3 regions of the Methylobacterium sp. TK26 genome follow, and region 3 is predicted to be linked to each of the others. Evidence: predicted binding sites of a transcription regulator. Region 3 holds the regulator's gene; each other region holds the start of a gene.
What was found. Region 3 encodes PhoB, which activates phosphate uptake and scavenging genes when phosphate is short. Its sites were predicted from a motif close to TGTCATNNANCTGTCAT; they were not measured.
Positions count from the first base shown of each region.

Region 1 (4,564 bases), 770 kb from region 3:
AGCAGCAGCTCCATCAGGTGTCCGGCCGCGCGGCCGAGCAGGTGAAGGCCCTCGAACTTCAGGTCGCCGCGCTGGAGCGCCGGCTGATCAAGTCCGAGGAGCGCGCCCGCGCCGCCGAGGTCCGCGCCAACGATGCGGAGACGTGGCTGTCGCGCCTGCACGACACGATCATCACCAGCTTCCGCCGCCCGCTCCACCCCGGTGAGGGCGAGTCGCACTGAGGTTCATCCGCGCGCAGGTCGTGGCGGGTCCGGCGCCGGGAGGCGCCTTGAAGAAAACCGTTCGGGCGTCCCTCGGTCTCTGAGCCGCGCGGAGGCCCTGTCGGGGTCATGCTGAGGGGACCGGCCGTCGCGTGGCCCGGTCTCTCCGTGGGCGGCGTTGCGATCTGAAACGGGGCGGGGCGATGGCTGAGGGCAACCGGGTGGTCGAGACGCGGGACAGGACGCTGGATGCCGCGCCGCTCCTGATGACGCCGACCATGCGAAAGGAATTGAAGGCGCTCAGCCCCATCGAGCGCGGCGGCGAGATCGCCAAATCGGGCTCGGACATGCCGAAGCCGATCAAGCGGTTCGGCCAGGAGGAATGGGCCGCCGTCTGCGAACGAATCCAGGATGCGGCGGAGTACATCCAGGAGATCGAGGCGAGCCGGCATCAGCAGGAGATGCAGGCCCAGAAGATCTTCGCCAACATGCAGGACGAGATCGCCGCCGCCAATGCCCGTGCGCTGGCGGCCGAGCGGATACTGCACGATGTGCAGCACCGGGCCACCAATTTAGTGAAGACCCTCGAAGAGAAGCTTCAGGCGGCCGAAGACCGCGCCCGTGAGGCCGAAGATTGGCTCAACCGCATCTCCGAGGCGGTGCGCTCCAACCTGAACTTCCCGTAGGCCGCGCGCCTCAGGCGGTTCGGATCCGCCCCGGCTTCGTCTCGATGGCCATGGCATTGCCGCGCCAGACGACGCCGCTGCGCATCCAGGCGCGGGTCCAGACGAAGGGGATGAGCAGGTCGCGGGCGATGAAGGCCGCGATCAGGGCCGGCGAGCGCAGCCACCCGGCCCGGATGGCGAGGGCGTATTCGCCCGCATAGATCAGGGCGACCAGCGCACCGAGGCCGAGGGCGGCCTCCGCCGCATTGGCATAGAGCGCGGCCAGCAGGCAGGGGACGAGCATCCCGCTGGCGATCTCCGGGGCGAAGAACAGCGGGAACGTCACCCGGCGCAGGCGCGCCCAGCGGACCTGGCGGGACCAGATCTCGGCGAAGCTGCGCTGGCCAAGGGGCTGCGAGAACGGCGCGGCGACGAGGTTCACCCGCCGCCCGGCCGCCCGCACGATCTTCGTGGCGGCGGCGTCCTCCGCGATCTCGGCGGCGAGGGCGCGGATGCCCCCCACGCTATCGAGGAAGGGGCGGTGCCAGAGCATGCTCTTGCCCTGGGCGAAGCCGAGGCCCACCGCCTCGCCGGCATATTGCCAGCGCGCCTGGAGGGTGTTCAGGAAGGCGCATTCCACCAGGGCCCAGAATCCATTCGGCCGGGCACCGATGGGTGTCGCGCAGACGAGGCCGGTGTTCGGCCGCCACGCGGCCTGAAGGGTCTGCAGGTAATCGGGCGGCATCAGCACGTTGGAATCGGCCAGCACGATCCAATCGTGCTCCGCCGCGTCCCAGCCGCGCACGCAATTGTTGAGCTTGGGATTGTCGCTGACCCGCTCCTCGCCGACGATGAGCCGCGAGCGGATCCGCGGATGCCGGGCCATCAGCCGCCGCACCAGGGGCAGGACGGGATCGCCCGCGTCGGCGACGCAGAAGATCAGTTCGTAGTCGCGGTAGGCAAGGCGGAAGCCGCTCTCCAGCGTCTCTTCGCTGAACCGCTCAAGCCCGCAGACTGGGCGGACGAGGGACACGGCCGCGCCGTCCGGAAAGGTCGAGCGGGGCATGCGGCGCCTGAGGCGGAAGCCGGCTAGGGCGAGGCTCGCGAGGTTCACCAGAGCCATCGCGAGACAGGCCGCGAGCGCAAGAAAGACGCCGTCCAGCGCGCTGATCATGCGGGAGAGCCGTCGGGCGCCGAGCCGGGCGCGTCGTGGGAGCGCACCTGCGCCCGTGGCGTCCGGCTAACAGCCGCAGCATATCAGTTGTGTGACGCGGTGCAGCTCCCTCCGGCGTCCCCCTTCGGCACGTTGCGAGAGGCATGCGACCCCCCATCTGCTTCCACCCGGCCTACGAAGCGCCGCTTCCCGATGGCCACCGGTTTCCCATGCGCAAATACGGGCTCCTGGCGGAGACGCTGAGGGCGCGCGGGCTCGTGCCCGACGGGTTCGTCGAGCCGGAGCCGGCGAGCGCGGCCATGCTCGAACGCGCGCACGACCCGGCTTATGTCGCGTCCATCCTTGCCTGCGACGTGCCGAGGGCCGTCGAGCGGGAGATCGGATTGCCCGTGAGCGAAGCGCTGGTCCGCCGCTCGCGGGCGAGTGTCGGCGGCACGGTGCTGGCGGGCCGGCTTGCACTCCAGCATGGGTTCGCGGGAAGCGCGGCCGGCGGAAGCCACCATGCCCGGCGGGCGCAGGGCGCGGGCTTCTGCGTGCTGAACGACGTGGCGGTGGCGGCGCTGACCCTGCGGGAGGAGGGCCTGATCGGCCGGGCGATGGTGGTCGATCTCGACGTGCATCAGGGCGACGGCACCGCCGATTGCCTGAGCCGCGAGCCCGACCTGTTCACCCTCTCGGTCCATTGCGAGCGGAACTACCCGTCGCAGAAGATACCGGGCGATCTGGATATCGGCCTGCCCGATGGGCTCGACGACGGCGCGTATCTCTCGGTGCTGGACGCGCGCCTGCCGCCGCTGCTCGATGCGTTCCAGCCGGACATCGTCTTCTACAATGCGGGGGTGGACCCGCACCGGGACGACAGGCTCGGCCGGCTGAACCTGTCGAACGAGGGCTTGCGGGCACGCGACCGCTTCGTGGTCCGCTCGGCCCGGGTGAGGGGCATCCCCATCGTGGGGGTGATCGGCGGCGGCTACTCGACCGATGTCGAGGCCCTGGCCGGGCGGCATGCCCTGGTCTTCGAAGCCCTGGCGGCCGAGGCGGAACTGGGTTGAGGCTTCCCGGCCACGGTGCTTGTGCAATGCGGTGAAATCGTTCCGTCGTAAGGTTTTGAGAAGGTGCGGACCCGAGGATCACGGTTACGACGCCCGGTGCCGATGGACGGCCTGGGTGAAATCAACCGGGGCGCCGTCGAGGTTCGACCATGTTCGCGCGGAGCTGGGAAGCGATCAAAGCGACACTCGCGGTCGCGGCATTGATCGCGGCCGCCCTGATCTCGGCGGACAAGCTCGATCGCCAGAAGGCGTCGCCCTCGCGGGACGCCGCCCTGGTCGAGCCCATCGTGACGGGGGCGATTCCGTCCGCGCGGTGATCAGCCCGGCGGGATGCGGCCGACCGAGCAGAGGGTCCGCATGGTGCTGCTCGTCGGGTCGGCGTAGCAGCTCGCGGACCAGCCGTTCTGCTGGATGAAGGATTTGCGCCCGTCCGAGACGGCGGTGCGGTACGCCTTCGCGATGATCGGCTCCACCGTCCCGGCCGATTCCCCGGTCAGGATTTCGGAGGCCGTCGAGAGTTCGCGGAAGAACGTGGCCGAGGGCTGCGGCTCCGCCGAGATCGCCTGCACGATGGGCTCGGCCCGGCAGGTCACGTCGAACCGGTTCGGCCCCGGCAGGCGGATGTCGATGCTCGGGCCGGAGCGCTTGCCGACCTTGCCGCCGATCGCCGCCGCGATCTGTCGGGTGAGGTCGTCGCATTCGTCGGCATGGGCCGCGAGGGGCGCCAGGGCGAGGCAGGCGGCGAGGACGATCGGCAGGCGCGGCATGGGGTGTTGGTCCCTTCGGTCTGGCGCCGTTCTGGCGTGGGAAACAGCCGCTGTCGAGGGCTCGCGGCAGCCGCCAGACCCTTGAAACGATGGGCCTCTTTTGCCAAATCACCCCTCCCGCCACAGGAGTGATATATGGCCGAGCAGACCACCGAACAGACGTTTTACGGGCTCACCCTCGCGCAGCACCGCGAGCGCATCAAGAAGCTCGGGGCCGAGAAGGGTCTTCAGGGCGAGCATCTCGAGCGGATCACCGCGAAGGCCCTTGAAATGCTCCCGACGATCCGGCTGGACGAGTCGGCCCAGCGTTGATGTTTAGTGGAAGTCGCGGCTGCGATAGGGTTGCCTTTGGGTCGGCGCCCCGAAATCGGTGGTCTCCGCCGGTAGCCGTAGCCCGGCTTCCCGCAGGTCCCGCAGGGATTCGGTGAGGTCGCGAAACCCCTCGGCGACGAGGTGGACCACCTCTCCGGCCCGCTGGACCCGACCCCGGACCGCCAGGAACCGCCCCTGCATGGCGATCCGGCGGTTCGCCTCGAACACCTTCTTCCACACGATGATGTTGGCGATGCCGGTCTCGTCCTCGATAGTGAGGAAGACCACGCCCTTGGCCGTGCCCGGCCGCTGACGCACCAGCACGATCCCCGCGACCATGGCCCGCGTTCCCTGGGGCAGGGCGGGGTCGAGATGGGCGCGGGCGGTGATGGCG
Region 1 covers NZ_CM143965.1:2,350,003-2,354,566, reverse strand. The annotation lists gene ACXJ1Y_RS11285 (hypothetical protein) at 1-221, shown strand, start outside; gene ACXJ1Y_RS11280 (hypothetical protein) at 404-886, shown strand; gene ACXJ1Y_RS11275 (ceramide glucosyltransferase) at 897-2,039, opposite strand; gene ACXJ1Y_RS11270 (histone deacetylase family protein) at 2,183-3,091, shown strand; gene ACXJ1Y_RS11265 (hypothetical protein) at 3,241-3,408, shown strand; gene ACXJ1Y_RS11260 (hypothetical protein) at 3,409-3,858, opposite strand; gene ACXJ1Y_RS11255 (hypothetical protein) at 3,994-4,170, shown strand; gene ACXJ1Y_RS11250 (error-prone DNA polymerase) at 4,174-4,564, opposite strand, start outside.
Region 1: the regulator PhoB is predicted to act here: its motif matches at 2,120-2,136, upstream of ACXJ1Y_RS11275 (ceramide glucosyltransferase).

Region 2 (4,564 bases), 1.7 Mb from region 3:
AGGGAACAGCCGCTTACGGCTGGCACATCGGCCCGCCTCCGCACCGACGCCGTCGGCCGCAGCGGGCCCATCGAAACGGCTTCCGGGCGGTATATGGCAGGCATCTCGGTCTCGCTGGACGGCGCGAACATCCAGCTCTCGTTCCAGAAGGACGATCAGGCGACGGCAGTGGTGATGGATGCGCGGGCGGCCCGCGCGCTGATGCGCGCCGTCGGCCAGTTGCTCACGGCCATCGACGAATCCGACGAGGGCGACGACCCGGAATCCGCCGACACGCTGGGCGAGGACATCGCCATGCTCGACGTGACCTCGGCGGCCATCGAAGTCGGCACCGACGAAGAGGGACAGGCCGTCGTCGCCTTCCAGGCGGGCGCCCTCCCCCCGTTCCAGCTACGCCTGACGGACGAAGAGGCCCGTCACGTGGCGACGAGCCTCTCCGAAATCCTGGCTGCGCCGAGGGACATCCGCGCCTCGCATGGCGGGCACTGACGTCCCGAATCGGATCACATCCGCGTACCGGGGTCGCTCGGGGTGCCGGGGAACACGTCCGGCTCGGAGCCGGGCCCGCCGGGCTCACCGATTCCGGGATCGTTGACCGGGTAGGGCGTGCGCGGGCCGGTCGGCCCGACATCCGGCTCTTGATCGGGCGGAGGCGGGGGCAGCGGCAGATCGCCGGGGATCGGATCGGGGATGCCTGGATTGGCCATGAACGGTGTCTCCTGAAGCGTCCGGGTTCATAGGGCCAACGGGTCCGGCACGGGCTTGTTCCGGGCGGAAACCCGGCTCGCCGATGGGGCGAACTGCCTCAATCGGTCAGGGAACACGCCAGCGGTGAGGCGGTTGGGCGGGCAACTCCACGATCGGGAGAGCCCCCATGACCGACATCAAGCAAGCCAAGATCCTCATCATCGCCACGGACGGTTTCGAGGAGACCGAACTCACCGTGCCGCAGGCCAAGCTCTCCGAGGCCGGTGCCCACGTCACCATCGCCGCGCCGAAGTCGCGCCAGAGCGAAGGCACCATCCGCAGCTGGGACAAGACCGACTGGGGCAAGGACGTGAAGGTCGATGCCGACATCGAGAGCCTCGATGCCTCCGGCTTCGACGCCCTCGTCCTGCCGGGCGGCCAGATCAACCCCGACAAGCTCCGCCTGGAGCCGAAGGCCCTGGAGATCATCAAGGGCTTCCTGACGAGCGGAAAGGTCGTCGCCGCGATCTGCCACGGCCCGTGGCTGCTGATCGAGGCCGGGGCGGTGAAGGGCCGCGACATGACCTCGTTCCCGTCGATCAAGACCGACGTGATCAACGCGGGCGGCAATTGGCACGACAAGGAGGTCGTGACCGATCAGGGCATCATCACCAGCCGCAACCCCGACGACCTCGACGCCTTCTGCAAGAAGATCATCGAGGAGATCGGCGAGGGCAACCACGGCCAGCGTCAGCTCGCCGCCTGAGGCACCTCATGCGCCACGGGTGATTTCCAGCACCGTGGCGGAACGGAAGGGGCGGCCGTACTCGTCGCTCCCTTCTACGGTGATCCGGTGCGCTCCCGGCGGCAGGTCCGCTGGGAGACGCGCCGTCCAGACATGGCTCGACGGGATCGCCTGGACCCACGATTTCTTGGCCTCGGGATAGCGCGCGAAGAGTTCGGTGACGAACGGGTCCGGCCGGCGGGTGCGGACCATCGGTTCGGCCGGGCCGTTGCCCACCCGCCACGTCACCGACGTCTTCGGGCCGCCGTCGAAGACGTTGACCACCACGATGCTGTCGGCGAGCGCGTCCTGCGGGATCGGCGGGCGCAGGGCCTCCATCGGCCGTAGCGCCCGCACGACTTCCGGGGCGCCGCTCCGGATCTGGCTCTCGAAGGCGATGCGCATCGTGCCGTCCGGCTCGCCCTGCGCCGGGACGTAGCGAGTCGTGTAGGCGGTCCCCCGCACGGAGAGGACGTGGAAGCCGTTCGGCGTCCCGTCGCGGCTGTCGGCCGAGGGGATGCCGGTGCGGGTGTCCGGCCCGCTCCACCACGAACCCGAGACGGCCGTGAGAACGTGGTGGTGCAGCCCCTCCGCGAGGTAATGGTGCTCCGTCGTATGGGTGTGGCCGCAGATGGCCAGCACCTTGCGCCCGCGCAGGATGTCGAGCAGCGCCGCGCGGTCGGCGGTGTTGTTGTGCGGCCCGCTCGGCGTCGCATCCGTGTGCAGCGGGATATGGGTCGCGAGGACGATCAGCGTGTCGGCCGGCACCTCCGCGAGGAGGTTGCGCAGGAGGGCGAGGTTCCGCTCGCCGATCCGCCCCTCATAGGTGTTGGCGCCGACCGGGACCGGCGGCCCGAGCCAGACCACGTTGTCGAGCAGCACGAACAGCGCCCGCCCGTGCTGGAAGGCGAAGGACGGGGCGCCGAAGACGCGCTTCCACGTCTCACGGCTGTAGCGGGCGTCGGGCGCCTGCATGTTGAGATCGTGATTGCCGGGGAGATTGTACCAGGGGATGCCGATGCGCCCGACGATGGCGTTCGACCGCCCGTAGAGGGAAAGGTCGTCGAACAGCACGTCGCCCGTGGTGAGGCCGAAGGCCGCCGGGATGCCCATCGCCCGCGCGACCGCCGTATCGCGGACGTGGTCCAGTTCGCGCCGCGTCTCCGGCTGCGGATCGGTGAAGAGCAGGACGTCGAAATCCTCCGGCTCGTCCTGCTTCGCTAGGGTGAAGTCGATGGAGGTCGGCAGCGGGCCGGTCGGGGCGACGCCCCGGTAGCGCAGGCCGATCTCGTGCGGCGTGCCCTCCGGCTGGTGGACGTAGCTGTGGCGGACGACGTTGTCGGCATCGCGCGGCAGGGCGTAGCCCGGCGGCTTGACGACGAAGACCGCGCCGTCGCCCGGCATCGGCAGCCGGTAGCGCCCCTGGGCGTCGGTGCGCACCACCTCCTGCCCGTTGGAGACGAGGACGTTCGGCAGCGGCGCACGGGCGGCGCCATCGAGGCCGAACACGATGCCGGTGGCTTCCTTCGCCTCGGCTTCGGCGCGTCCGGCGGCGAGCGTCAGGGCGGCGGCGCCGGCGAGGGTCTCGCGACGGGTCAGAGGCGGCATGGGCGGCTCCATTCAGGCCCGGCCGATGCAGCAGATTTCGGCGACCGGCGCATGACAGCGGCGCCCCATACGAGAAAGGCCCGCGCCTGGGGAGACGCGGGCCTTCGGATCGCGGTGAGTGCCGAACTCAGTTGGCGTCTTCGTCGCCCGGCTCGAAGGTCTGCGGCATGGTCGACTCGGCGCTCGCCACCGGGGTCGGGGCGCTGATCGTCGAGGGCACGTTCACGCCGTCACGCTTGTAGATGTCGTCGCGGAACTGCACGACGCCGTCCGGGGTCGCCCAGGCGGTGATGTAGGTCCAGTAGACCGGCACCGGCTGCGTGAGGGTGGCGTCGACGCGCTTGCCGCTCTCAATGGCCTGCTCGACCTGCTCGCGGCCCCAGCCGGGCGTGTCCTTCAGGAGCCACGTGATGTACTCGCGCACGTTCTGCACGCGGACACAGCCCGAGGAGATGAAGCGGAAGTCGTCGCCGAACACGCCCTTGGTGTTCGTGTCGTGCATGAACACGCCGTAGGGGTTCGGGATGTTGATGCGGACGATGCCCATCGAGTTGAAGTCGGCGCCCGAATCCTGCCGGTAGGTGTAGCGGGTGCCCTCGTCGGAGTTCCAGTTCACCGCCTTCGGCGAGACTTCCTGGCCGTTCGACAGGATGCGGATCCGGTTATCCGTGAGGTAGTTCGGATCCTTCTGCATCTTCGGGATCAGGTCCTTCTTCACGATGGAAGCCGGGACCGTCCAGGTCGGGTTGAAATTGATCTGCGTCGCCTTGGTGTTCATGATCGGCGACTGCCGGTCGATTTTGCCGACGCCGGCCGCGTGCAGGGTGACGATGCGGCCGTCCTCGACGGTCTGCACCAAAGCCGCCGGGATGTTTGTGATGACGAAGCGGCGGCCGAGGTCGCCCGAATAGGAGCGCAGGCGCAGCACGTTGGTCTCGAGCTGGCGCAGGCGGATCTCGGCGGGCACGTTCATGGCCTGCTCGGTGGCCGCGCTCATCGCGCCGGTCTGGCTCAGGCCGTGGCGGGCCTGGAAGCGCTTCACGCCGGCCGCGACGTAGGAATCGTACACGCCCGTGTTGGCCGAGGCCGGGTCGAGGTCGCCGGTCACGATCAGGCGCTGGCGCACGGCCGCCACGGCCGGGCCCTTCGAGCCGATGCGCAGGCGCTCGGCGCCCGTCACCGGACGCCAGCCGCCGCGCGAGACGATCTCGCGGTACTTCTCGGCCATCTGCTCGGTGGCGGCGACGGTCTGCGGCGAGAGGATCGGCACCGTCTCGCGCTGGACCTGCATGGCGGCCGGCGCCGCGTAATCCTGCGCCCACTCAGCCTGCGCGTAGCCGGCCTGATCGCGGGCCGGAGCCGCCATCGCCACGCCGACGAGGGCCGTGCTCAGCGCAAGGCCGAGCACGGCCGTGGAGCGGAGGGAGGTGTACCGGTGATGTGCCTGTCTGCGCATGTGTCGCTGGCTCTGGTCCGGATGTCGTT
Region 2 covers NZ_CM143965.1:4,376,711-4,381,274, reverse strand. The annotation lists gene ACXJ1Y_RS21280 (hypothetical protein) at 94-489, shown strand; gene ACXJ1Y_RS21275 (hypothetical protein) at 504-707, opposite strand; gene ACXJ1Y_RS21270 (type 1 glutamine amidotransferase domain-containing protein) at 875-1,453, shown strand; gene ACXJ1Y_RS21265 (calcineurin-like phosphoesterase C-terminal domain-containing protein) at 1,460-3,079, opposite strand; gene ACXJ1Y_RS21260 (L,D-transpeptidase family protein) at 3,207-4,535, opposite strand.
Region 2: the regulator PhoB is predicted to act here: its motif matches at 3,120-3,136, upstream of ACXJ1Y_RS21265 (calcineurin-like phosphoesterase C-terminal domain-containing protein).

Region 3 (4,564 bases):
CATAAAAGCCGGTGCGGAGGCCGAGAAACCTGCCGCCGCCCGGCACGAAGAGTCCCGCATGATCGCCCGCCTGCTCCTGATCCTCGCCTGCCTCGCTTGCGCCCCCGCTTCGGCGCAGGGGTTCCGCGCCCCGGCGGACCTCGTGCGGGCGAGCCTCGTGGCCGAGCCCTCGGCGGTGGCGGGGGGCACGCCCTTCACCCTTGCCGTGCACATGAAGCTCAAGCGCGGCTGGCACGTCTACTGGCGCAACCCCGGCGATTCCGGCCTGCCGCCGGAGGTGACGTGGGCCCTGCCCGCCGGCTTCGGCACCGGGGCGATCCGCTGGCCGGCGCCGCACCGCATCCCCATCGCGACGCTGATGAATTACGGCTACGAGGACGAGGTGACGCTCCTCGTCCCCGTCACGCCGCCGCCGAGCCTCGACCCGGCCGAGCCGGTGCGGATCGCGGGCAAGCTCACCTACCTCGTCTGCGAGACCGAATGCGTGCCGGGCGCGGCCGACCTCGCCCTCACCCTGCCGGTCGGCAAGCCGACGCCCGACCCCGCCAACGCCGCCCTGTTCAACCGGGCGCGGGCGGCGCTGCCCGTCGCCCCCGTCTGGCCGATGCGCCTGTCCCGCGAGGGCGACCGCATCCGCCTGGACTTCGCCACGAGCGGCCTGCGGGCGGATTCGATCAAGTCCGCCGCCTATTTCCCCTATGGCGAGACCGCCCTCGACAACGCCGCCGAGCAGGGTCTCACCGTCGATGACCAGGGCCTGCACCTGAGCCTGACACGGGGCGACGACAAGACCTTCCCCCTCTCCCTGCCCGGCGTGCTGACCGTGGAGGAGGACACGGGCAACGGCCCGATCCGCCTCGCCTTCGCCTATGGCGACGAGCCGGCGCAGGTACCCTCCACCGCCGTCGCCCCCCCGGCGGCGGCCGGCGTCCCGCCCGTCCCGGCGGCGGACCAGCCGACCCTGCTCGCGGCCATCGGCCTCGCCCTCCTCGGCGGGCTGATCCTCAACCTGATGCCCTGCGTCTTCCCCGTTCTCTCGATCAAGGTGCTCGGCCTCGTGCGCCAATCGGGCGAGAGCCGGACCCGCGTGCGCCTGCACGGCCTCGCCTACACGGCCGGGGTGCTCGCGAGCTTCCTCGCCCTCGCCGGGCTGTTGATCGGCCTGAAGGGCGGCGGGGCGAGCCTCGGCTGGGGCTTCCAGTTGCAATCGCCGCCGGTCGTGGCGGGGCTCGCCTATCTCCTCGTCGCGGTGGGCCTGAGCCTGTCGGGGGTGTTCAGCCTCGGGGGACGCTTCACCGGCCTCGGCGACGGGCTCGCGCGGCGTTCGGGGCTGCCGGGCTCGTTCTTCACGGGCGTCCTCGCGACCCTCGTCGCCACCCCCTGTACCGCGCCGTTCATGGGCGCGGCGGTGGGCTTCGCCCTGACGCAGGGGCCCGCCGTGGCGCTCGCCGTGTTCGCGGCCCTGGGCCTCGGCCTCTCCCTGCCCTTCCTGGCCCTCACCCTGTGGCCCGGCGCCGTGCGGGTGCTGCCCCGCCCCGGCGCGTGGATGGAGACGCTGAAGCAGGCGCTGGCCTTCCCGGTCTACGCCACGGCGGCGTGGCTGATCTGGGTGCTGGCGCAGCAGGTCGATGCGCGGGGGCTGTTCGCGGCCCTGATCGGCGTGGTGCTGGTGGGCTTCGCCGCCTGGGCCTGGGAGCGCAGCCGGGGCGCGACGGCCCTCGGGGAGCGGATCTTCCAGGGCCTCGCGGGCCTCGCCCTCATCGCCGTGGCGATGCTCGGCTTAGGGCTCGCGCAGCAGCGGGCGGTGCCGGCGGCGCAGGCCGCCGCGGAGGGCACCGAGCCCTACAGCCAAGCCCGCCTCGACGCCCTGCGGGATGCGCGGCGGCCGGTCTTCGTGAACCTGACGGCGGCGTGGTGCATCACCTGCGCCGTCAACGAGACCACCTCGCTCTCGCGGCCGTCCGTGCAGGCGGCGATGCGGGCGAAGGGCGTGACCTACCTGAAGGGCGACTGGACCAACCAGAACCCCGAGATCACCCGCTTGCTTGAACGCCACGGCCGCAGCGGCGTGCCGCTCTACCTGCTCTACGCGGGCGGCGGCGACCCCACGATCCTGCCGCAGATCCTCACCGAGGGCACGGTGCTGGAGGCGCTGGCCGCGATCCCCGACCGCACGGCCGAGGCGCGCTGACGCCTCACGGCTCCAGCGAGAAGGTCTCGTCGAAGGCGTAGCCCGAGCCGCGCACGGTGCGGATCGGGTCGGTCTGGCGCGGGCCGTTCAGCGCCTTGCGCAGGCGGCCGACATGCACGTCCACGGTGCGCTCGTCGATGTAGACGTCGTGCCCCCAAACCCCGTCGAGCAATTGCTCGCGGGAGAAGACCCGGCCGGGGCTGAGCATCAGGAATTCCAGCAGGCGGAACTCGGTCGGCCCGAGATGCAACTCGGCGCCCCCGCGCCGGACCCGGTGGCCGGTGCGGTCGAGCTCGATGTCCCCCGCCGCCAACCGGTCCGCCACATGGGCGGGCTTGGCCCGGCGCAGCAGGGCCCGGACGCGGGCGAGGAGTTCCGGCACGGAGAACGGCTTGACGATGTAATCGTCCGCCCCCGTGCCGAGGCCGCGCACGCGGTCCCCTTCCTCGCCCCGGGCGGTGAGCATGATGACCGGCATGCGCTCGGTCTCGCGCCGGGCGCGGATGCGGCGGCACAGTTCGATGCCGGACAGGCCCGGCAGCATCCAGTCGAGGAGGACGAGGTCCGGCGTGCGCTCGGCGAGGAGCAGTTCGGCGTCGTCGCCGCGCGCGGCGGCATCGACGCTGAAGCCCTCTGCTTCGAGATTGTACCGCAGGAGGGTGGTGAGCGCCTCTTCGTCCTCGACGATCAGGACACGCATGCTCGGGAGTCCATTCCACGCCCGTTCCCCCCGGCCGGGCTCGACCGAGGGTTGCGGGCAACGCTGATACGCCGGAGCCGTCACCGCCGGGGAGGCGATGACGGCGATGGTTCACGCGCCGGGGGTGACGGTCGCGTAGTTGGAGGCGTCGTTCTTCGGCCGGTCGCCCATGAAGATCTCGCCCGTGGCGAGGTAATGGATCGTCTCGGCGATGTTGGTGGTGTGATCGCCGATCCGCTCGACGTTCTTGGCGCAGAACAGCAAATGCGTGCAGAACGAGATGTTGCGCGGATCCTCCATCATGTAGGTCAGGAGTTCGCGGAACAGGGAATTGTAGAGGGCGTCGATTTCGCCGTCGCGCTCCCACACGTCATGCGCCGCCTTGGTGTCGCGGCTGGCATAGGCGTCGAGCACGTCCTTGAGCTGCCCCTCGGCCAAGTCGCTCATGTGGCGCACGCCGAGCACGATCTTCTGGGCGGGCGACTGGTCGGCGATGGCCGTGACGCGCTTGGCGACGTTCTTGGCGAGGTCGCCGATCCGCTCCAGATCGCCCGAGACGCGGATCGCCGAGATGGTCTCGCGCAGGTCCACCGCCAGCGGCTGGCGCCGGGCGATGAGCAGGACGGCCTTCTCCTCGATCTCGCGCTGGAGGGTGTCGAGGCGCTTGTCGGCGATGATGACGGTCTGGGCCAGGGCCTCGTCCTGCCGGGCGAGGGCGAGGGTCGCCTCGCCGGTCATCTTCTCCGCGACGCCGCCCATCTCCGAGATCGAGCGGCGCAGGTCTTCCAAGTCCGTGTCGTAGGACGTGACGATGTGGCCGGGCATGGCGAGACCTCTGCGGTTCTTGGTCGGTGGCTCAGCCGAAGCGGCCGGTGATGTAGTCCTGCGTCTTACGCTCGTTCGGGTTCATGAAGATCTTGTCGGTCTGGCCGAACTCGACCAGCTCGCCGAGATACATGAACGCCGTGTACTGCGAGATGCGGGCGGCCTGCTGCATGTTGTGCGTGACGATCACGATAGTGAACTCGTCGCGCAGCTGCTCCATCAGCTCCTCGATGCGGCCCGTGGAGATCGGGTCGAGGGCCGAGGTCGGCTCGTCGAACAGGATCACCTCCGGCTTCTGCGCCACGGTGCGGGCGATGCAGAGGCGCTGCTGCTGGCCGCCGGAGAGGCCGGTGCCGGGCTGCCGGAGCTTGTCCTTCACCTCGTCCCACAGGGCGGACTTGCGCAGCGATTCCTCGACGCGGACGTCGAGTTCGGCCTTGGGCAGCTTCTCGTAGAGGCGCAGGCCGAAGGCGACGTTGTCGTAGATCGACATCGGGAAGGGCGTCGGCTTCTGAAACACCATGCCGATGCGCGAGCGCAGTTCGTTCAGGTCGACGTTCGAATCGAGGACGTTGCGCCCGTCGAGGAGGATCTCACCCTCGGCGCGCTGCTCCGGGTAGAGGCTGTAGATGCGGTTGAAGCAGCGCAGCAGGGTCGACTTCCCGCAGCCCGAGGGGCCGATCAGCGCCGTGACCTTCCGGTCGTAGAAGTTGAGGTTGACGTTCTTCAGGCCGTGGAACGAACCGTAATAGAAGTTGAGGTTCTTGACGGCGATGCGGACGGCCCTGTCGGCGGCGGGATTGCCACGGCTGAGGTCCCCGGTCGGCATCGCGGAGGCGGCGTTCATC
Region 3 covers NZ_CM143965.1:1,584,184-1,588,747, reverse strand. The annotation lists gene ACXJ1Y_RS07730 (protein-disulfide reductase DsbD family protein) at 59-2,191, shown strand; gene phoB (phosphate regulon transcriptional regulator PhoB) at 2,196-2,891, opposite strand; gene phoU (phosphate signaling complex protein PhoU) at 3,003-3,716, opposite strand; gene pstB (phosphate ABC transporter ATP-binding protein PstB) at 3,748-4,545, opposite strand.